DNA from 4 places in the Staphylococcus sp. CoH_129_LAB_1 genome. Region 3 is predicted to be linked to each of the others. Evidence: riboswitches for the same ligand, from Rfam matches in the RefSeq annotation. Region 3 holds a riboswitch; each other region holds the start of a gene.
What was found. Region 3 has a riboswitch for S-adenosylmethionine ahead of AC2FB1_RS09520 (aminotransferase class I/II-fold pyridoxal phosphate-dependent enzyme). Riboswitches for the same ligand answer to the same signal wherever they lie in the genome.
Positions count from the first base shown of each region.

Region 1: linked by a shared signal. The riboswitch ahead of metK (methionine adenosyltransferase) and the one ahead of AC2FB1_RS09520 (aminotransferase class I/II-fold pyridoxal phosphate-dependent enzyme) in region 3 are both predicted to bind S-adenosylmethionine.
Region 2: linked by a shared signal. The riboswitch ahead of metX (homoserine O-acetyltransferase MetX) and the one ahead of AC2FB1_RS09520 (aminotransferase class I/II-fold pyridoxal phosphate-dependent enzyme) in region 3 are both predicted to bind S-adenosylmethionine.
Region 4: linked by a shared signal. The riboswitch ahead of AC2FB1_RS07705 (methionine ABC transporter ATP-binding protein) and the one ahead of AC2FB1_RS09520 (aminotransferase class I/II-fold pyridoxal phosphate-dependent enzyme) in region 3 are both predicted to bind S-adenosylmethionine.

Region 1 is NZ_JBXWKZ010000043.1:7,507-13,371, forward strand. It holds gene AC2FB1_RS10470 (NERD domain-containing protein) at 1-43, opposite strand, end outside; gene metK (methionine adenosyltransferase) at 142-1,338, opposite strand; SAM riboswitch class I at 1,451-1,562, opposite strand; gene pckA (phosphoenolpyruvate carboxykinase (ATP)) at 1,722-3,314, shown strand; gene AC2FB1_RS10485 (alpha/beta hydrolase family protein) at 3,356-4,135, opposite strand; gene ytkD (RNA deprotection pyrophosphohydrolase) at 4,116-4,589, opposite strand; gene yidD (membrane protein insertion efficiency factor YidD) at 4,660-4,905, shown strand; gene menC (o-succinylbenzoate synthase) at 4,896-5,865, opposite strand, start outside.
Region 2 is NZ_JBXWKZ010000025.1:26,729-32,593, reverse strand. It holds gene serS (serine--tRNA ligase) at 1-982, shown strand, start outside; gene AC2FB1_RS08225 (AzlC family ABC transporter permease) at 1,297-1,992, shown strand; gene AC2FB1_RS08220 (AzlD domain-containing protein) at 1,989-2,318, shown strand; SAM riboswitch class I at 2,404-2,505, shown strand; gene metX (homoserine O-acetyltransferase MetX) at 2,578-3,546, shown strand; gene AC2FB1_RS08210 (YybS family protein) at 3,637-4,548, shown strand; gene AC2FB1_RS08205 (DHH family phosphoesterase) at 4,576-5,865, shown strand, end outside.
Region 3 is NZ_JBXWKZ010000034.1:2,550-8,414, reverse strand. It holds gene AC2FB1_RS09535 (phosphate--AMP phosphotransferase) at 1-987, shown strand, start outside; gene AC2FB1_RS09530 (aggregation-promoting factor C-terminal-like domain-containing protein) at 1,419-2,147, shown strand; partial or broken gene AC2FB1_RS09525 (phytoene desaturase family protein) at 2,265-2,876, shown strand; SAM riboswitch class I at 2,944-3,059, shown strand; gene AC2FB1_RS09520 (aminotransferase class I/II-fold pyridoxal phosphate-dependent enzyme) at 3,129-4,289, shown strand; gene AC2FB1_RS09515 (D-lactate dehydrogenase) at 4,318-5,316, shown strand; gene copZ (copper chaperone CopZ) at 5,579-5,788, opposite strand.
Region 4 is NZ_JBXWKZ010000023.1:1,296-7,160, forward strand. It holds gene aroD (type I 3-dehydroquinate dehydratase) at 1-146, shown strand, start outside; gene AC2FB1_RS07670 (nitroreductase family protein) at 216-755, shown strand; partial or broken gene AC2FB1_RS07675 (IS5/IS1182 family transposase) at 752-1,028, opposite strand; gene AC2FB1_RS07680 (thioredoxin family protein) at 1,443-1,766, opposite strand; gene AC2FB1_RS07685 (arsenate reductase family protein) at 1,907-2,260, shown strand; gene gcvH (glycine cleavage system protein GcvH) at 2,353-2,733, shown strand; gene AC2FB1_RS07695 (toprim domain-containing protein) at 2,873-3,259, shown strand; gene AC2FB1_RS07700 (thioredoxin family protein) at 3,252-3,551, shown strand; SAM riboswitch class I at 3,606-3,710, shown strand; gene AC2FB1_RS07705 (methionine ABC transporter ATP-binding protein) at 3,794-4,819, shown strand; gene AC2FB1_RS07710 (methionine ABC transporter permease) at 4,812-5,507, shown strand; gene AC2FB1_RS07715 (MetQ/NlpA family ABC transporter substrate-binding protein) at 5,528-5,865, shown strand, end outside.

The sequences.
Region 1 (5,865 bases), on a different contig from region 3:
TCGCTATGATTAAGCCAATCTCAACCGGTCCAAATGAATTCATTCGATAACGCTCCTTTTAAACTGTCAATATCTATCTATTATAATAGAAATAGATGATAATTTCGAGATTTAACCTAATTAACTACTGTATATCCTACATTATTCTTGAACAGCATCCTTTAGGACATTCACTTTATCTAATTTCTCCCATGGTAACAATACATCAGTACGACCAAAGTGTCCATATGCAGCTGTTTGTTTATAAATAGGATGTTTTAAATCAAGCATTTTAATAATACCTGCTGGTCTTAAGTCAAAGTGATTTCTTACCGCTTCAACTAATTGTGCTTCAGAAACTTTCCCTGTTTTAAATGTATCAATAGCAATAGATACAGGTTCTGCTACACCAATTGCATAAGCTAATTGCACTTCACATTGTTCAGCTAATCCAGCTGCTACAATATTTTTTGCAACATATCTTGCTGCATATGCGGCAGAACGGTCTACTTTTGTAGGATCTTTACCACTGAAACAACCACCTCCATGACGAGCATAACCGCCATATGTATCTACGATAATTTTTCTTCCAGTTAAACCAGCGTCTCCTTGAGGACCTCCAATAACAAATCGACCAGTTGGATTAATAAAGAATTTTGTTTCATCATCAATCAAACTATTAGGCACAGTCGGATAAATGACATGATCCTTAATATCTTTTTGAATTTGACCTAACTCAATATCTTCAGCATGTTGAGAAGACAGTACAATCGTATCAATACGTTTAGGTTTATCATTTTCATCGTATTCTACTGTTACTTGAACTTTACCATCTGGACGTAAATAATTTAAGGTACCATCTTTACGAACATCGGATAAGCGTTTCGCTAGTTGATGTGATAAAAAGATTGGAAGTGGCATATATGTTTCAGTTTCATTTGTTGCATAACCAAACATTAAACCTTGGTCTCCGGCACCTGTTGCTTCAATTTCTTTTTCAGATATATCATTGCGATACTCAAGTGCTTTATCTACACCTTGTGCAATGTCAGGTGATTGCTCATCAATCGCTGTTAAAACAGCCATAGTTTGATAATCGTAACCATATTTAGCCCTTGTATATCCGATATTTTTAATTGTTTCGCGGACTACTTTAGGAATATCTACATATGTAGACGTTGAAATTTCACCAGAAATCAAAGCCATACCTGTTGTTACAGTTGTTTCACAAGCAACACGTGCATTAGGATCGTCTTTTAAAATTTCATCTAAAATTGCATCAGACACTTGATCAGCAATTTTATCTGGATGCCCTTCTGTCACTGATTCTGATGTAAATAAACGTTTATTATAAGTCATGATTTGCTCCTTTTTAACTATATTTACGAAAATTCTCTTTTGACAATGAGCTTAAAATAAAAGAGCCTTCTCAACTATCTAGATAGAGAGAAGGCTCTTAAACGTCCATTCGCTCTTATCGTTCAGACAAATATTGTGTCTGCAAACGGTTTGGCACCTTTCTTTAAAAAAAGAGGTTGCTGGGCTTCATTGGGTCCATGTCCCTCCACCGCTCAGGATAAGAGAATCCGTTAAAATCTATACTACATAATTACTTTAAAATTGTCAATTTTGATTTTTTAAATGCCCTTTTATTTATAATGGAATAATTAAATCAATATGTTATACTATTTTATTGTAAGGGCTTACATATAAGTATAAAAACATATTTGGAGGGATGTTGTATGTCAATAGATACATACAGTGAAACACCTAAAATCAAACACTTATTAGAAAAAGAAACGACTTTATTTCAACTTTCTACTACTCAGCTTTATTATAAAATTTTAAATAATAATGAAGGTGAACTCACTGAACTTGGCGCAATTAATATGAGTACAGGTAAGTATACAGGTCGTTCACCAAAAGATAAATTTATCGTGAATGAACCTTCATATCGAGACAATATCGATTGGGGAGACATTAATCAACCTATTGATGAAGAAGTATTTTTAAATTTATACAATAAAGTATTAGATTATTTAGATCAAAAAGATGAACTATATGTCTTTAACGGCTATGCTGGAAGTGACAAAGACTCACAACTAAAATTAAAAGTCATCAATGAGCTTGCATGGCATAATTTATTTGCGCAAAATATGTTTATCCGACCTGAATCAGTTGAGGAAGCAAGTCATATTAAACCAAATTTCACTATCGTTTCTGCCCCACATTTTAAAGCCAATCCAGATGTTGACGGTACTAATTCCGAAACGTTTATTATTGTTTCATTTAAACATAAAGTAATTTTAATTGGTGGTACTGAATACGCTGGAGAAATGAAAAAAGGTATCTTTTCAGTGATGAATTATTTATTACCTATGCAAGATATTATGAGTATGCATTGCTCTGCAAATGTCGGAGAAAAAGGTGATGTTGCTCTGTTCTTTGGACTATCTGGGACAGGAAAAACAACGTTATCAGCAGCTTCAAATCGCAAATTAATCGGCGATGATGAACATGGTTGGAACAAAAATGGTATTTTCAACATTGAAGGTGGTTGCTATGCAAAAGCAATTCACTTATCTAAAGAAAAAGAACCTCAAATTTATAATGCCATAAAATATGGTACTATTCTTGAAAATACTATCGTTGATGAACGTGGTCATGTTGATTTTGATGATAATACAAATACCGAAAACACACGTGCTGCTTATCCAATCCATCATATTGATAATATCGTATTACCTTCTAAAGCTGCACATCCTAATACAATTATTTTCTTAACTGCAGATGCATTTGGCGTGCTTCCACCTATTGCTAAATTATCTAAATCACAGGCAATGTATCATTTCTTAAGTGGTTTTACATCAAAATTAGCTGGCACTGAACGTGGCGTGACAGAACCTGAGCCATCATTTTCTACGTGCTTTGGCGCTCCATTCTTACCTTTACATCCTACTAAATATGCAAATTTACTTGGTAAGCTAATTGATGAACATGATGTTGATGTATATCTAGTAAACACAGGATGGACTGGTGGTAAATATGGTATAGGACGTCGTATCAGCTTACATTATACACGTTATATGGTAGATCAAGCTATTTCTGGTAAGCTAAAACAAGCTACATTTACCACAGATGAAATATTCGGTTTAAGTATACCAATTGAAATGGAAGATGTACCTAAAACGATTTTAAATCCAATCCATGCTTGGAACGATCCTGACGCTTATCGCCATCAAGCTAATGACTTAAAACAACGTTTTGAAGAAAACTTCAAAAAATTTGGAAATGAAGTAAAAGATATTGCCAAAGAAGGCGGATTTAATCATTAATATAATATAAATTAAAAGACTTACATGAATAACCTTTATGGTCATCTTTGTAAGTCTTTTTCTATATGATTCATCCATTGAAATATATAATCTAAAACTTCTTTCAATGCTTGCGGTCTTGGTACATGTCCTTCTTCAAGTTGATAAAATGTATCATGCTTGACCCCTTTAAGTTCTAAATGTTCTTGAAGAAAATACGCTTGATGTATCCCTACTTGTCGATCTTTACCTCCATGTACAATTAAAATAGGTGGACTGTTTGGATTCAAAGTACGTATCGCATTTCTTTTTTCATATGCCTCTTTATCCTTTTTCGGATGACCTACCATACGTCTTAACATACCTCTTAAGTCAACACGTTCTTCATACATTAAATGAACATCCGAAACACCACCCCAAATGATATAACTATCAACTGGATCATCTTGAAATGATAATAATCCTTGAATTCCACCTCTTGAAAATCCAATCATATGAATAAAAGCTTGTGGAAATTTGTCTTTTAATAATCGAATAAGTACTGTTACATCATGTAAATCAGCATTACAAAATTCATCTTTTCCTTCACTGCCATTACTCCCTCTATAATAGGGCCCTACAACTAACGTATGCGGATCAGAAAATTGCATTAGTCTGGAAGCTCTTACTCTCCCAACTTGCCCTTTTCCACCACGTAAATAAACCACAATTCGTTTAACATTATGGTGTATAGGAACCATCTGTAATGCTTTTACATTTATTTCGTCTACAGTATAGGTAATTTCCTCAAATCGATGAGTGATGGATTCAACAGGCATTGTTCTAATATTTGTAATATCCAAGACCTTTCACCCTTTCTAAACATTTTAAAATGGCTGCATCTTTAATTAAATAACTCTTAAGTACTTCAGGAATATCCTCTACTTGTTTAAACAGTAATGGTCCCTCTGTTTCTAAATAATCAAATTTTCGTTCGATTGATTTCACTTTAATCACATACACATCTTTTTTAAAAAGTGACTTGTCAAAAGTATGAACTTGATATTGCGCTATATAATGTAAGGATTCTATCTTTCCACCTGTTTCTTCATAAAGCTCTCTAGCTATCGCTTGTTGACTTGTCTCATTATTTTCAACTTTACCTCCAGGGAACTCGATACCTCTTTTAGAGTGTTTAGTAAATAATAATTGATTTTGAAAAATTGGAATAGCTAAAACATGATTTCCATTCGGTATATTGTCATCAGTTTTGTATTGCATCGTTACTCGTCTATGATCTTGATCGATAAACTCCATATCATTCATCCCCCTTTTAAATGTGGTAAAATTATTTAATAATTAAATGTCTATAGGAGGTTTATATAATATGCTTAAAAAATTATTTCTTGGCATCATTCGTTTTTATCAACGTTTTATTTCCCCTATGACACCACCAACATGTCGCTTCTATCCTACTTGTTCTGAATATACTAAAGAAGCTATAGAAGTATATGGGGCTCTCAAAGGTGGCTACATGGGGATAAAACGTATACTAAAATGTCATCCTTTACACAAAGGTGGCTTTGATCCTGTACCTTTAAAAAATGATAAACATACACATCATCATTCATAAATAGATAAAACATCTATATTAACTTTGGGAGGATTGAAGTAAATCAATCCTTCTTTTAATTTGCCTACTCCTTGTGTAAAGTCTTTTTCAAAATAATATCCATCTGGAGTGACATCTCCTGGATAAGAACCTTCTTTTGCAAGTAGTGCTGTAAAGTAACGACTCAAACCATATTCATACATTCCCCCAACAACTACTTTAATATTTTTGTCTTTCAATAAATGAATCACTTCTAATGCTCTATCTATACCACCTAATCTAAAAGGTTTGATAATAACTGCTTTAATAGGATATCTTTCAATAATTGAAAGAATTCTTTGCTTATCTCTCGCTTTTTCGTCTATTGCAATCTTTGGATATTGTGACACATCTATTTCTTTTAGATTTTCTAACTGTTTAAATGGTTCTTCAATGTACAAAATATCTCGTTGGTTTATTTCTTTTAATAATTGAAATTGTACAATATCTATTGATTCATTAGCATCAAGAGCAAAATTAACCTTAAATGTTAATTCATTTCTAAGCTTATAAATGTCATCGAGGAGATGATTTGTCCACTTTAATTTAATACGTGTGGGTCTTGTGTCTTTAAGTGTTTGTAATTGTTCAGTAGATAAACCACTCACCGTAGCTCCATATTCAACATTAAAACAAGGTAACTTGTGGTAAATCTGATACACTGCCATGACTACAGTACATCTTGCAGCTGGATAATCATTTAAAAGATTAAAATATGGTTTCCAATCATTATATGTCTTGAATGACAGATTTAAAATCTTTTTTGACCAGTGTTGTATACACTTTTTAACTATGTCAATTGTTTCAGTAGCATACCAATTCGTTTCAAATGCATTACATTCACCAAAATAACTTTTTCCTTCATCAGAAATAAATCGAACTATAAGTGCTTTACGATGTGTCATTTCAATTTTAGGCGTCTTAATCGGAGAATAAAACGGC
Region 2 (5,865 bases), on a different contig from region 3:
AATTCGTATTCCAAACTTAATCGCCGAAGACGTACCACAAGGTGCCGACGATACTGAAAATATTGAATTAAAAAAATGGGGTACACCTCGTGAATTTGATTTTGAACCAAAAGCTCATTGGGATTTAGTAGAAGAATTAAAAATGGCTGATTTCGAACGTGCTGCAAAAGTATCAGGTGCGCGATTCGTTTATTTAACAAAAGATGGTGCATTATTAGAACGTGCACTAATGAACTATATGTTAACAAAACACACAACACAACATGGTTATACAGAAATGATGACGCCTCAATTGGTAAATGCAGACACAATGTTTGGTACAGGTCAATTACCTAAATTTGAAGAAGATTTATTCAAAGTTGAAAAAGAAGGCTTATATACAATTCCAACTGCAGAAGTTCCATTAACAAACTTCTACAGAAATGAAATTATCCAACCAGGTGTATTACCAGAAAAATTCACTGGTCAAACTGCATGTTTCCGTAGTGAAGCGGGATCAGCTGGTAGAGATACAAGAGGTTTAATTCGTTTACACCAATTTGATAAAGTTGAAATGGTACGTTTTGAAAAACCTGAAGATTCTTGGGATGCATTAGAAGATATGACTCAAAATGCTGAAGCAATTTTAGAAGAATTAAAATTACCATATCGTCGTGTCATTTTATGTACTGGAGATATTGGTTTCAGTGCAAGTAAAACATATGACTTAGAAGTATGGTTACCAAGTTATAATGACTATAAAGAGATTAGTTCTTGCTCAAACTGTACTGATTTCCAAGCACGTCGCGCTAATATTCGTTTCAAACGTGATGCTTCTTCTAAACCAGAGTTAGTACACACATTAAATGGTAGTGGACTTGCAGTAGGTCGTACATTTGCAGCTATCGTAGAAAACTATCAAAACGAAGATGGTTCAATCACAATTCCAGAAGCACTTGTACCATTTATGGGTGGTAAAACAGAAATTCGCCCAGTCAATTAATAATTAGATATAATTTAACTAATAAGAACCTGAGACATAATAAATTGTCTCAGGTGTTTTTTATGTGTTATCCTACTTTTTATTTAATTTTCCTACTAAAATAAGACTACTCTGAGAGAGGTAACTTTAAAAATTTCTAAAATTTCTGATATCTTTAAAATGCTTTTTATATCAAGGTTTTAAAACTACCTTCTCTCTTACCTCACTCAAACGGTTGTCTAAAAATATTGAAGGTTATCTTAGATTATCTTAGACTGAGTTTAATTAAAATGTATATTCAATTTAAACACACATATATATAGGGGGGAGCTAAAATGACGTCACATGTGACATTTCAACAAGGGGTCAAAGAATGTATTCCAACATTATTAGGATACATTGGGATAGGATTATCATTTGGCATTGTGGCAGCTTCTCAACATTTTAGTGTTCTAGAAATCCTTCTGTTATGTTTACTCGTTTATGCAGGTGCAGCACAATTTATTATTTGTGCTTTAGTCATTGCTGGCACACCTATATCAGCAATTGTGTTAACAACATTAATTGTGAATTCCCGCTTCTTTTTATTATCTATGACGCTTGCCCCTAATTATAAAGAATATGGAATATGGAATCGCTTGGGATTATCTTCTATTCTTACTGACGAAACATTTGGCGTAGCAATCACACCACATTTAAAAGGTGAAACTATTAATGACCGTTGGCTACATGGCTTAAATATTACTGCATATTTATTTTGGACAATATCTTGTGTGGCGGGAGCTGTTTTCGGTAAATATATTTCTCATCCAGACATGCTAGGATTAGACTTTGCGATTACAGCCATGTTTATTTTCCTGGCTATGGCTCAATTTGAAACTATTACACGTTCTAAAATTAAAATTTACCTTACATTAATCGCTTTTGTTATTATAATGATGTTTATTTTAAGTTGTTGGATGCCATCTTATGTGGCTATTCTTGTCACGTCAATTAGTGCTGCCACACTCGGGGTGGTGATGGATCGATGACGATAACTGGACATATGTTTTTACTCATTGTTTTATGTGGACTAGTGACATTGATTGTACGTGTCGTACCATTTTTAATGATTTCACATATTCAGCTTTCGGAAGCAGTCATTAAATGGCTGTCGTTTATTCCAATTTCATTATTTACTGCACTAGTCATTGATAGTTTTATTGTTCAACATGAAGGTGTACAAGGCTTTGAATTGAATATTCCGTTTATTGTAGCAACAATTCCTACCGTCATTATTGCACTTGTGACACGTAGTTTAACCATTACTATTATCGTAGGTGTTGTATTAATTGCAGGTATACGATGGTTCTTTTAAAACGTTTATAGGGTACACATTGAAGTTATCTATAGAATTGGATAAAATATATTTAAATTAAACATTTCAAATACATACATAGATACTCTTATTTTGAGAAGTAGAGGGAATTGGCCCTGTGAAGCTTCAGCAACCGGCAAATAATTTGTACGGTGCTACAACCAACGAGTTACTCGAATGATAAGTACTAAAGCATTGTCGCTTCATACTTTTAAAATTAAGAGTGGAAGCGATTTTTTTTATTCTAAGGAGGTATAGCATGACAAATTATACAGTAGATACATTAAATTTAGGTGCTTTTAAAACAGAATCAGGTGAAACGATTGAGAATCTGAAATTACGTTATGAGCATGTAGGTTATTCGGGACAACCGCTTGTTGTGGTTTGTCATGCTCTGACAGGTAATCATTTAACTTACGGTACAGACGAACATCCTGGATGGTGGCGTGAGATTATTGATGGTGGTTATATGCCAATATATGATTACCAGTTTCTTACTTTTAATGTTATTGGAAGTCCTTTTGGTTCAAGCTCACCATTAAATGATTCTCATTTTCCTAAAAAAATAACATTAAGAGATATTGTTAAAGCAATTGAATTGGGAATAAAAGCACTTGGATTTACTAAAATCGATATTTTAATTGGTGGCAGTTTAGGTGGCATGCAAGTGATGGAATTATTATATAATCATCAATTTGAAGTAGATAAGGCAGTCATCTTAGCAGCTACAGATAAAACTTCTTCATACAGTCGTGCTTTCAATGAAATTGCACGTGAAGCGATTCATATTGGAGGCAAAGAGGGACTTAGTATTGCAAGACAACTTGGATTTTTAACATATCGTTCTTCAAAAAGTTATGACGCGCGCTTTACGCCAGATGAAGTAATTAATTATCAACGTTATCAAGGTAATAAGTTTAAAGAATCCTATAATTTATCGTGTTATTTAACAATGTTGAATGTCTTAGATAGTCATAATCTTGATCGTCAGCGTGATGATGTTGATGAGGTGTTTCAATCTTTAAATACAAAAGTATTAACCATGGGCTTTACAGATGATTTGTTATATCCAGATGATCAAGTAAGAGCAGTAGGAGAACGTTTTAAATATAATCGTCACTTTTTTGTTCCGGACAATGTAGGCCATGATGGTTTTTTACTTAATTTTAATGACTGGGCGCCTAACTTGTATCACTTTTTAAAAGTTTCGAAATTCAAACGAAAATAATAGGTGAGAGAATAGATAACACATTTGTTTTAATTGAATATAGAGGTTAAAATAGAGCTTATAGTCAAAAAAAGTATAGGAGTGGCGAATGTGTTTTCAAAAGTACATCCTAAAGCAATGATTATAGGAACCATCGTGCTTGTAGCAGTTGCTTTAGTTACGTATGTATTGCCGATGATTGGTCTGATTCTATGTTTATTCGCTACCATTCCAGGTATTATCATGTGGCATAAATCAATAGCTACATTTGGAATTGGGGCTTTACTCACTGTAGTCATCACGACCTTATTAGGGAATACCTTTGTATTAAGTGCCATGATTTTAGTTTTATTACTAAGTTTTATAATTGGCCAATTATTAAAAGAACGTACATCTAAAGAGCGCATCTTATATATCGCAACGACGTATTTAAGCATGTTTACGTTAATTGCATTTATGTTATTACAAGCGTTCAAAAAGATTCCAAATACCGAAGTATTGATTAAACCAATAAAAGATGCAATGCACAATGCGATTGTAAGTTCAGGCGTTGAATCAGACTACAAGACCATCCTAGAAGAAGGATTTCGTCAAATGGCTGTTCAACTTCCAAGTTACATCATTATTATTGTCTTTTTCTTAGTTTTAATTAATGTAATTATCACATTTCCAATTTTACGTAAATTCAAAGTAGCAACACCTATTTTTAAACCTTTATTTGCTTGGCAAATGAGTCGTACATTATTATGGATTTACATGATTGTGCTAGTATGTGTGATGTTTGCGACAGAACCAAGTATATTCCAAAGTATCGTATTAAATTTCGAAGTTGTGTTATCATTATTGATGTATATCCAAGGATTGAGTTTGATTCATTTCTTTGGAAAAGCTAAGCGATTACCTGATGCGGTATCTATATTATTAATGGTCGTGGGGACAATTATTTCACCATTTACGCATATCGTATCATTACTTGGCGTGCTTGATTTAGGAATTAACTTAAAACGAATGATTAAAAAATGACTTTAAAAAGTGAATAGAGGTGGAAGAATGAACCGTCAATCCACTAAAAAGGCCTTACTTATTCCTTATTTTTTGATGGTGCTTACGGCGATTGCACTTGTTATTTTAGGTTTTATATTTAAACCCTTAATTTCAATATTTGCAGCCATTGCTTTAATCATTATGATTGTGATTAGTGCGGTATTGATTAGACAAGCATTATTAAAAATGGATAATTATGTGGATAATCTGAGTGGTTATATTTCAGCAGGAAATAATAAAGCAATTAAACGTCTGCCAATTGGCTTAGTCGTAATTGATGCTGAAGACCACATCGAATGGATCAACCAATATATGTCTGAACATCTAGAAACCAATGTCATCTCAGAATCAGTCAATGAAGTTTTTCCAAATATTCTTAAGCAACTTGAAAGAGTGCAAGAGATAGAAATTGAACATGGTCAGTATCATTATAATGTACGTTATTCTGAAGAAGAGCGTTGTTTATATTTCTTTGATATTACAGAAAAAGTACATACAAATGAATTATATGAAGAATCAAAGCCTATCATTGCAACGTTATTTTTAGATAACTACGATGAAATTACGCAAAATATGAATGACACACAACGTTCTGAAATCAACTCAATGGTGACGCGTATTATTAGTCGATGGGCAACTGAATATAATATTTATTTTAAACGTTATAGTTCAGATCAATTCGTAGCTTATTTAAATCAAAAAATCTTAGCAGAAATAGAAGACTCTAATTTTGAAATTCTAAGTCAGTTACGTGAAAAAAGTGTAGGCTACCGTGCACAATTGACATTAAGTATTGGCGTTGGTGAAGGTACCGAAGATTTAATTGAACTTGGAGAATTATCTCAATCAGGACTTGATTTAGCCTTAGGTCGTGGGGGAGACCAAGTCGCAATTAAAAACATGAATGGTAATGTCCGTTTCTACGGAGGTAAGACTGACCCGATGGAAAAACGTACACGTGTTAGAGCACGTGTTATCTCTCACGCATTGAAAGATATCTTAACTGAAGGCGACAAAGTAATTATTATGGGACATAAACGTCCCGACTTAGATGCGGTTGGAGCAGCTATTGGAGTATCTCGATTTGCGTCAATGAATAACTTAGAAGCATATGTGGTACTTAATGAAGAGGATATCGATCCAACATTAAGTCGTGTGATGGAAGAAATTGATAAAAAGCCTGAATTGAAAGAACGATTTGTGACATCTGATGAAGCTTGGGATATGATGACGTCAAAAACAACGGTTGTTGTTGTAGATACACATAAACCTGAAATGGTATTAGACGAAAATATT
Region 3 (5,865 bases):
GAACATATTCAACAAACAAAAGAAAATCCATTGATGCGTTGGAAAGTGCAAGAATATAGTAATGTACTTTCAACAGATGTTTATCTTAAAGATATGCGTCAATTTATAAAAAATGATAAAGCATGGGAAATCATTGATTATACCGAAAGAGAAAAGGCAATTGAGAAAATGTATGAACATATTATTAAACGTCTTGAAAAAGCAATTGAAAAATATGAACAAAAAGAAGAGCAACGAGACGGTAAATTTCATTCTAATTTCAAAACGCATCTCTTTGATAAAAAAGTGGATAAAGTAAACAAAGAGGAATATAAGCAGCTTATTGTGGAATTGCAAAATCGTATGAGAGAAATTCAATTTGCATTATATGATAGAAAGATTCCGCTCATTTTAGTATTTGAAGGTATGGACGCAGCCGGTAAAGGTGGAAATATTAAACGCATTAGAGAAAAATTAGATCCAACTGGTTATCGAGTGAATGGAATTAGTGCTCCTACAGATGTTGAAATAAAACATCATTATTTATGGAGATTTGCGAAAGATATGCCAAGAACAGGACACATTGAATTATTCGATAGAAGTTGGTATGGACGAGTATTAGTGGAACGTGTAGAAGGATTTGCATCAATAGATGAGTGGCAACGTGCGTACGATGAAATAAATGCATTTGAGAAAATGTGGACAGATGAAGGAGCGATTATTTTAAAATTCTTCCTTACATTAGATAAAGAAGAACAGTTAAAACGTTTTAAAGATCGACAAGAAAATGTTGATAAACAATGGAAAATCACAGATGAAGATTGGCGAAATAGAGAGAAATGGGATTTATACGTTGAAGCAAGCCATGATATGGTTGAAAAAACAAATACCTCCTATGCGCCATGGCTTGTTGTTCCTGCCGATCATAAAAAAACTTCTCGTATTGAGATATTAAAATATATCATTCGTAATTGTGAAAAGGCACTTTGGGGAGTAAAAGATTATTAAAATTTTCATAACAAGGAGCTATTTTATAGAATAGTTTCTTGTTTTTTTATCAAAAAAATAAAAATTCTAGTAGTTCATTACTTTTTAAAATTATTACAGGAATGTAACAAAATATTAATTTGTAATATTACCGATTGTGTAAAACGATTGTAAATTTTGTAAAAGAGTATTGTAAAACGTTAATTTATAATAAAAATAAAGCCTATATTGATAGATTTATATATTACAAGAAATACTTTATATATTTCAATATTACAAAATAACAGTTTGATTGTAATTTTTTGTAAAATAAGTGTAATACTATTCTGCGAATTTTATGGTATAGTAGCTATTGTCAAAAGTTAAACAACAAATGAAAACAGAAATACAATTTAAACAAAGAACAAAACATAACGAAAATATATATTTTAATTTTGGAGGAATTATTTATTATGAAAAAGACAGTAATCGCTTCGTCATTAGCAGTCACTTTAGGTTTAACAGGATATGCTTTAACAAATGATCACAGTGCACATGCATCTGAACAATCAACAAACTACTCTCATTTAGCTGACTTAGCTCAAAATAACCCATCTGAATTAAATGCTCACCCAGTACAAGCTGGTGCATACAACATTTCATTCGTACAAGATGGTTTCAAATATAACTTCACTTCAAATGGTAACACTTGGTCTTGGAACTACACTTACACTGGTGGTGTTGATACAGTTCAATCAACTACTGACTACACTGATTCATACAACCAAGCTTCAACTCAATCAGTAAGCTCAAATAATCAAGCTAGCACTTCAAATGTAAAAGCTGTTTCAGCTCCAGTACAAGAAACTTCTAGCTATAATAACTACAGTGCTCGTACTACTTCATATTCAGCACCAAAAACAACTTCATACTCAACTGCTTCAACTGGTGGTTCAGTTAAAGCTCAATTCTTAGCTAATGGTGGTACTGAAGCTGCTTGGAACGCTATCGTAATGCCTGAATCAGGTGGTAATCCAAATGCTGTTAACCCAATTGGTTACAGAGGTTTAGGTCAAACTAAAGAAGCTTGGGGTACTGGTTCAGTAGCTACACAAACTCAAGGTATGGCTAACTATGCTAAATCACGTTACGGTTCATGGGATGCAGCAATTGCTTTCCGTAATGCTAACGGTTGGTGGTAAGATTTAAATAGATAACTGGATAGTACATCGAGTTATCAAAAAAGGAGGACGACAATGTCGTTCTCCTTTTTTTATTTTTTTAATATAATATTTTTAATTTCTTGCTTAATACATATAAAGATAGATAAAATGGATTATTCATGTTCTGCATTTTTAATTTATGCAGGAATAAACAGAGATTTGAAAGATAAAGTTCATTTGCATAATGTGATTTTTGCTGAAGATTTTAGAGGAAACATTGACGATATTTTTGAAGGAAGATTGCCGAAAGATCCTTCTATATATCTTTATTTCCCCTCTGTTGAAGATGAGGAATTGGCTCCTGAAGGAAAAACAGGTATGTACATTTTAATGCCAGTACCTGAGCTTAAAACAGGTCAAATTGATTGGAATAATCCAGCCATAATTGAAAAGACTAAAAATGAAATTTACAAAAAAATAGAAACAATTGAAGCGCTTAAAGGAGTGCGTGAAGATATCGTATCTGAAACTATTTTTACACCCTTAGATTTTGAAGCACGTTATAATGCTAAATTCGGTACGGCTTTTGGATTAATGCTTACTTTAACACAAAGTAATTATTATCGTCCGCCTAATGTGTCTCGTGATTATAAAGATTTATATTTTGCAGGCGCAAGTACACATCCAGGCGCCGGTGTACCCATTGTATTAACAAGTGCTAAAATAACAGCAGAGGCTATGTTAGAAGATATTAAAAATATGAAGTAGAAAATATAAGTCTGAAAATTGACAATTATTAGTCTAATGTTAAAATAAAACTTAATTAATATGCAAGAACTTATCAAGAGAAGTGAAGGGATTTGGCCCAATGAAACTTCAGCAACAGGCCTTATAAATATAAAGTACTGTGCTAATTCCAAGAGGACTGTAAAATGACCTCATAGATAAGTGACATATATCTCATGAAGCTATATGCCACAAAAAAGTGGTATATAGCTTTTTTATTTAAGGAGGAATAATATGGTTATTTCAAAAAGATTAGCAGCCATTCCTGATAGTTATTTTGGAAAAACGATGGGACGTAAAGTAGAACATGGCCCATTACCGCTTATTAATATGGCAGTAGGGATTCCAGATGGGGAAACGCCTAAAGGTATCATCGATCATTTTTCTGAAGCTATTCGTATTCCTGAAAATCAAAAATACGGTGCTTTTCATGGGAAAGAATCATTTAAAGAAGCCATTGTTAATTTTTATCAACGTCAGTATAACGTGACATTAGATAAAGAGGATGAAGTATGTATTTTATATGGTACAAAAAATGGATTGGTAGCTTTACCTACATGTGTTGTTAATCCTGAAGAAAATGTGTTACTTCCTGATCCTGGATATACAGATTATTTAGCAGGGGTCATGCTCGCAGATGCCAATCCGGTTCCATTAAATCTAGCCCCACCAGATTATTTGCCAAATTGGGATAATGTAGATAAGGAAGTATTAAACAACACAGCACTTGTTTATTTAACGTATCCTAATAATCCAACGGGATCAACGGCTACAAAAGAAGTATTTGACGAAGCAATTGAACGATTCAAAGGTACAAAGACAAAGATTGTACATGACTTTGCATATAGTGCATTTGGGTTTGATGCTAAAAATCCTAGTATTCTTGCTTCAGAACATGGTAAAGATGTTGCTATTGAAATTTTCTCACTTTCAAAAGGATATAATATGTCAGGTTTCAGAGTGGGGTTTGCAGTGGGAAATAAAGATATGATTCAAGCATTAAAAAAATATCAAACACATACGAATGCTGGAATGTTTGGTGCCTTACAAGACGCAGCAGCTTATGCACTCAATCATTATGATGAATTTTTAGAAGAGCAGAATGATACATTTAAAAGACGCCGAGATAAATTTGAAGCAAAATTAAGTGAAGCACACCTGCCATTCGTTCACTCTAAGGGGGGAATCTATTCATGGCTACGTACTCCTCCAGGTTATGATAGTGAAACATTTGAACAATATTTATTAAAAGAAAAATCAATTTTAGTTGCGCCAGGCATCCCATTTGGTGAAAATGGAAAGTATTATGTTCGAATATCACTTGCATTAGATGATGATGCATTAGAAGAGGCGGCAAATAGATTAGTAGATTTAGCAGATATGTATCAAGAATAGTTAAAATAATGAAATTAGGTGAAAATGTATGACTAAAATAAAAATAATGAGTGTAAGAGAAGAAGACATTCCGTATATTGAAGAATGGGCTGAATACAACAATGTTGATGTTGATTTAACCAAAGAAATGTTAACGGAGGAAACAATTGAAACTGTAAAAGGATTTGACGGTCTATCGTTATCACAACAGCATCCAATTTCAGAAGAGATTTTTGCGAAATTAAAACAATATGGTATTAAACAAATCGCACAACGTAGTGCAGGATTTGATACGTATGATTTAGAATTAGCTACAAAATACGATATGATTATCTCAAATGTACCATCGTATTCTCCAAGTTCAATTGCTGAATTTGCTGTTACACAAGCTATTAATATTGTAAGGTATCAAAAACGTATTCAAAATAAAGTACGTGACTTTGATTTTCGTTGGGAACCTTCTATTTTATCTCAATCTATTCGTGATTTAACTGTTGCAGTTATTGGTACTGGACGTATAGGTTCGATTGTAGCAAGTATTTTTGCAAAAGGTTATAACAGTAAGGTAGTCGCTTATGACCCATTTCCAAGTGCATCCATAGCTGAATTTATTGATTATAAAGATACGTTAGAAGAAGCAATTAAAGAAGCAGATATTGTTACTGTGCACATTCCAGCAACAAAATATAATCACCATTTATTCGATGAATCTATTTTTTCAAACTTTAAACAAGGTGCGGTATTTGTGAATGCAGCTAGAGGCTCAATTGTAGATACCAGCGCATTACTTTCTAATATAGATAGTGGTCGAATTAAAGGGGCTGCATTAGATACATACGAATATGAACGAGGGCTTTTCCCTGGTGATTATCGTGAAAAAGATATAGATGATGCACTCTTAAAGCAACTTATTGAAAGAGAAGATATCATTTTAACGCCACATATTGCTTTTTATACAGAAGCAGCTGTGAAGAATCTTATTGTTGATGCACTTGATGCAACACTAGATGTGTTAGCAACTGGTACGACAAAACTAAGAGTCAATTAGAATATAAACAAGAGGCTGGGACATAATTCCTAGCAAAATAGCCAGTAAATAAGTTTATTATAACTTCATTTACTGGCTTCTTATGTATAAAGAATATAACATGACTCTACTTACTCTACTAATGGCACTCAATATAAGAAAACGAGCAACCCAACGAGTTGAAAATAATCAAAAGTTTATAAAAAAGACAAGTTCTATATTATTTCAATAGAACTTGTCTTTTTTCACTTATCCAGAAACTTTATGTCCCGGACTCTTTTTATTATTTTTTTACGTCATAGCCTTGATCTTCGATTGTATCATGTAATTCTTTCATTGAAACAAGTTCATCATTATAATCTACACGAACTTCATTTTTATCAAGGTCTACTTCCGCAGTTCTTACACCATTAATTTTAGCTAATGCTGATTCGATTGTATTTTTACAATGGTCACAACTCATACCGTCTACTTTAATGACTCCGTTAATCATTGATTGTCACCTCCAAATATTTCATAATTACTATACCCATATTTTACGCTTTTTAAATTTTTATGAAAGTGTAAATT
Region 4 (5,865 bases), on a different contig from region 3:
TGTCTCATATAGGATTAGTGACCCGAACTGCTCAAGGTGTTTTTGGTGGTACAATGTCATATGGTTGCTTGGGTGAACCTCAAGCCCCAGGACAGATTCATGTTAAAGAATTAAAAAAACAATTATTATTTTACGAAAACATGTAGTATACATTGAAAAGATATCGATATCCGCGTATAATTGATAATAGTTATCAATATAGAGGAGCGATAATTGTGGAATTACAAGAAGTAATTTCTTCAAGAAGAAGTATAAAGAAATTTAAACATGATATGGCTGTTAATGATGAAGATGTATTTAAAGCCATAGAACAAGCTACTGACGCTCCTAATCATGGAATGAGAGAACCGTGGAGAGTTATTCATGTTTCTAAAGATAGATTAGGAGATATGAGTAGAGATATTACACGTTTTGCTTTTCCAAATAGTCTGGAAAAACAAGAAGATCACTATAATGCGGTGACAAATTTAGGAGGAATGTTAGTTTTAGTACTTAAAACTGACCCTAGACAACGTCAAAATCGTGAAAACTTTTTTGCGATGGGTGCATACACTCAGAATTTAATGTTATTACTTTATGAAAAAGGTATAGGTACATGTTGGAAAACGCCATTGTACATCTTTGAACCAAAAGTAAGAAAAGCGTTTGGCATCGCAAAAGATGAAGCTATCGCAGGTTTGTTGTATCTTACAGATTTAGAAGAAGTTCCACCTAAAGCGAAACGTAAAAATAAAAATTTAATCTCAGAATACTAAAAAAGAGGCTGAGTCATAAAGTTTTTGGATAAGTGAAAAAAGACAATTTCTATTGAAATAATATAGAAATTGTCTTTTTTATAATTTTTGATTATTTTCAACTTGTTGAGCTGTTACTTTTCTCATAATTAAGTGCCATTAGCACAAATCCTAGTTCTCTTTTGGCTTTATTTATCCCTTGAACGGACATTCGAGTGAACCTTAAAATAGCTTCATAAATCAAAAAACAGGCTCCATAGCAATTTTCCTTTGACTGTAGATGGTTTTTGATTTTGTGCTAGCCACATCATTCGAGTGCTATCATTCAGTCATTTTTCTATGAATTTAGTCTTAGGAATGGTTTCTACAATATCATTTACTTGTCGTGAAATATCATTTGTGGGGATAAGAATTGACGTTTCCATTGGTAGAGTAAGTTGAGTCATGTTTTAATCTTTATACATAAGGCACCTCGTTAATTTAGTTTAGTGATATTTATTAAATTATACGAAAGTGTCTTATTTTTTAAAGTATTTTGGCGAGAATCTTGAGGGAACAGGACAAGCTGAAGACTACAGGCTGAAGCTGTCCTCTAAGAAAGCGAGCCAACAATACGTAGTATTGTAAATAAAGAAGCCAGTAAATGAATTTATAATACACTCATTTACTGGCTATTTTGTTAGGGATTATGTCCCAGCCTCTTTTTAATTATTTATTAAATGTTTCTGCTAAGAATGATTCAACTTGTTCAGGTGATTTGGCATTAGCAGAATGTAGATGAGCACGTTTTTGACCATTTTCGAATACAAGTAAACTTGGGATACCCATGACTTCATTGTCTGATGCTACATCTTCTAACTCATCACGATTGACTGAATACCATTTATAGTCATTATATTTTTCAATGATTGGATCAATCCACATATCCATTGCTTTACAATCAGGACACCAACCAGCTTCAAATTTTACAATAACAGGTTGTTCACTTTGGATAACTGAATTAAATTCTTCAGTAGTAGTAATATTTTTCATACTTTACACTCCTTTTAGCTTGTTTTTATATATTATAACTAAATATTCATTTTTAGAAAAAAATAAAGCTTAAAAAGTAGAGCGTTTATTAAAATAATTTGATATATTTAGAATAAGTTTAAATAGGAGGTTAATACTGAATGCTTAAATTTTATCAATATCCAAAATGCACAACTTGTAAAAAAGCTGCTAAATTTTTAGATGAGCATGGGGTGAATTATGAACCTATAGATATTGTTACACATACACCTACAAAACAAGAATTCAAAGAGTTAGTAGCCAAATCAAGAGTGGAAATAAATAAATTTTTTAATACACATGGTGTAAAATATAGAGAACTTGGTTTAAAAGATAAATTAAAAGAATTATCTGATGATGAAAAACTGGAACTTCTAGCATCAGATGGGATGTTGGTAAAACGTCCACTAGCGGTTTTAGGTGACAAAGTCACATTAGGGTTTAAAGAAGATCAATATAAAGATGTATGGTTATAGTAAGTATAATCGCAACTTTTAATATTAATAGTTGAACGAAAACTTGCGGTATGGCATCATTAAATTGTAATTATTTTTAGGAGGGGATTTTCGTGGCAGTACCGAGCGAATTAAAATATTCTAAGGAACATGAATGGATTAAAGTTGAAGGAAATACTGCAACAATTGGTATTACCGAATACGCACAAGGTGAATTAGGAGACATCGTATTTGTCGAATTACCAGATGTTGATGATGAAATTAATGAAGGGGATACATTTGGTAGTGTTGAATCAGTAAAAACAGTATCTGAATTGTATGCACCTGTATCTGGTAAAATTGTTGAAACAAATGATGAACTAGAAGATAGTCCTGAATTTGTTAACGAATCACCTTATGAAAAAGCATGGATGGTAAAAGTTGAATTAAGTGACGAAAGTCAATTAGATGAATTACTATCAGCTGAACAATATTCTGAAATGATTGGCGAATAATTTTTTAAAACTCCTTGATATTAAATCATAGGAGTTTTTTTATTATATTATGTTAATTATCTGTAAATCGTGTTTATATTCATAAATACTGTGAAAAAAGTAAATGATTGTTTAATATCGACTTAGAAGGTGGATGAACATGGCAATTTTAAACAAAGTTATCATTGTTGAAGGTAAATCTGATAAGAAGAAAGTGCAACAAGTCATTGCTGAACCTGTAGATATTATTTGTACACATGGTACAATGAGTATCGACAAATTAGACGATATGATAGAAACGTTATACGGAAAACAGGTCTTTATTCTTGCTGATTCAGATAATGAAGGCGAAAAAATTAGAAAATGGTTTAAACGTCATTTAAGTGAAAGTGAACATATCTACGTAGATAAAACATATTGTGAAGTTGCGCGTTGTCCTAAAAACTATCTTGCTCATGTATTGAGTAAATATGGATTTAACGTAAAAAAAGAGAAAAAACTTATATCTAATTTAAGTTCTGAAAGGTTAGTACTTGTGAATGAATAATTCTATTAAAATTGAAGACATCAAAGAAAACTTTGATAAAAATAGACATTTAATATTTGGATATACTCCTATGTGTGGGACATGTAAGATTTCAGAGCGCATGTTAGATATTGCCAATGACATCGAACAATTACCACTTAAAAAAATTGATTTAAATTACCATAAACATTTTAGTGAAGACTATAAAATTATGTCTGTGCCTGTACTGTTAATTATGAATAAGGATAAAGAAGTAGATAGAATTTATGCATTTCAATCCGTTCCTTATTTGTTAGAAAAATTAAAAAAATGATTGACGAATTATTAGTACAATGATAGGATATAAATTAATTAAATAGTGCGAAAACTCTTATCGAGAGAGGTGGAGGGATGTGCCCTACGAAGCCCGGCAACCGTCTATAATAGAAATGGTGCCAATTCACATAAAGTAAAACACTTTAAAAGATGAGAGAAAGATAATTTTAATGCTTTCTCATCTCTCTAGGTGAGAAAGCATTTTTTAATTACATAAGGAATTTAAGGGAGGCACTTAACGTGATTGAGTTAAATCAAGTTGTAAAACGCTATCATACAAAGAACAAAGATGTACTAGCAGTAGATCACGTTGACTTGAATATAGAATCAGGCTCAATTTTTGGAGTGATTGGATTCTCTGGTGCTGGTAAAAGTACGTTAATTCGAATGTTTAATAATCTAGAAGAACCGACTTCAGGAGATATCATTATAGATGGGGACAATATTAACAAACTTTCTAAGTCAGATTTGAGAAAAAAACGACAAAAAGTAAGTATGATTTTCCAACATTTCAATTTGTTATGGTCGCGTACAGTTATTAGTAATATTATGTTTCCACTAGAAATAGCTGGAGTATCTCGTACAGAAGCGAAAAAGAGAGCTTTAGAACTTGTAGAGTTAGTCGGATTGAAAGGCCGTGAAAAAGCTTATCCTTCTGAGTTATCAGGCGGACAAAAACAAAGAGTTGGAATTGCTCGTGCATTAGCGAATGATCCGAATGTTTTATTATGTGATGAAGCTACAAGTGCTCTAGATCCACAAACAACGGATGAAATTTTAGATTTATTATTAAAAATAAAAGAAGAAAGAAGCCTAACGATTGTGATTATCACACATGAAATGCAAGTGATTAGACGCATATGTGATGAAGTTGCAGTGATGGAAAATGGTCGCGTTATTGAACAAGGTAGAGTCGATGAAGTATTTGAAAACCCTCAACATGAGGTGACAAAACGCTTCGTCAAAGATGATTTAGACGATGACTTTGAAGATTCAATTAAACATCTTGAACCATTGAATAAAGATGCTTATATTATAAGATTGAATTTCAATGGTAATAATACAACGCAACCTATTGTATCTGATATTACACGAACGCAAAATATTGAATTAAATATTTTAGAAGCAAATATTAAAAATACACGTACAGGTTCAGTTGGATTTTTAATAGTACACATTCCACATATAAGTGACGATGGATTTAATTCATTCGTAACTGAATTACATAATCAACACGTGAATGTGGAGGTGATTAAACATGGATAAATCATATGGTGATATCTTCCATGAAATGATTACCATGCCTAATGTGCAATGGCCTGAAGTTTGGCAAGCAATTTATGAAACACTTTATATGACTATAGTGTCAACCATTTTTGCTTTCATCTTTGGTTTAATATTAGGCGTGTTACTATTCTTATCAGCTAAAAGTGATGCACCTGGAGCTAAAATTTTCTATACGGTAGTTTCATTTATAGTGAACTTGTTCCGTGCGATTCCATTTATTATTTTAATTTTGTTATTAATTCCGTTCACAAGCGTATTATTAGGTACAATTAGTGGACCAACAGGAGCACTGCCAGCATTAGTCATTGGAGCTGCACCGTTCTACGCAAGATTAGTTGAAATCGCATTTAAAGAAATTGATAAAGGCGTTATTGAAGCGGCATGGTCTATGGGTGCGAATACTTGGACAGTCGTTCGAAAAGTATTGCTTCCAGAAGCAATGCCAGCACTTGTGTCAGGTATTACAGTAACTGCTATCGCTTTAGTTGGTTCAACTGCTATTGCCGGTGTAATTGGAGCAGGTGGGTTAGGTAACTTAGCGTACTTAACTGGTTTTACTCGTAACCAAAATGATGTCATTTTAGTTTCAACAGTATTTATTTTAATTATTGTATTTATAATCCAATTCATTGGGGATTGGCTTACAAATAAAATTGATAAACGATAATAGAAATGGGGACAGATTAAATGAAAAAACTTTTAAGTTTAGTATTAGTACTTACACTTACAGTTGTATTAGCTGCTTGTGGTAAAGGCGGAGACGAAAAAGATAAAAAAATCGTTGTAGGTGCTTCACCAGCACCACATGCTGAAATCTTAGAAAAAGCAAAACCACTTCTTAAGGAAAAAGGTTATGATTTAGAAATTAAAACAATCAATGATTACACGACACCTAACAAATTGTTAGATAAAGGTGAACTTGATGCTAACTTCTTCCAACACGTACCTTATTTAAAAACTGAAAGTAAAGAAAAAGGCTACAAAATTGAAGATGCTGGTAAAGTTCACTTAGAACCAATGGCTGT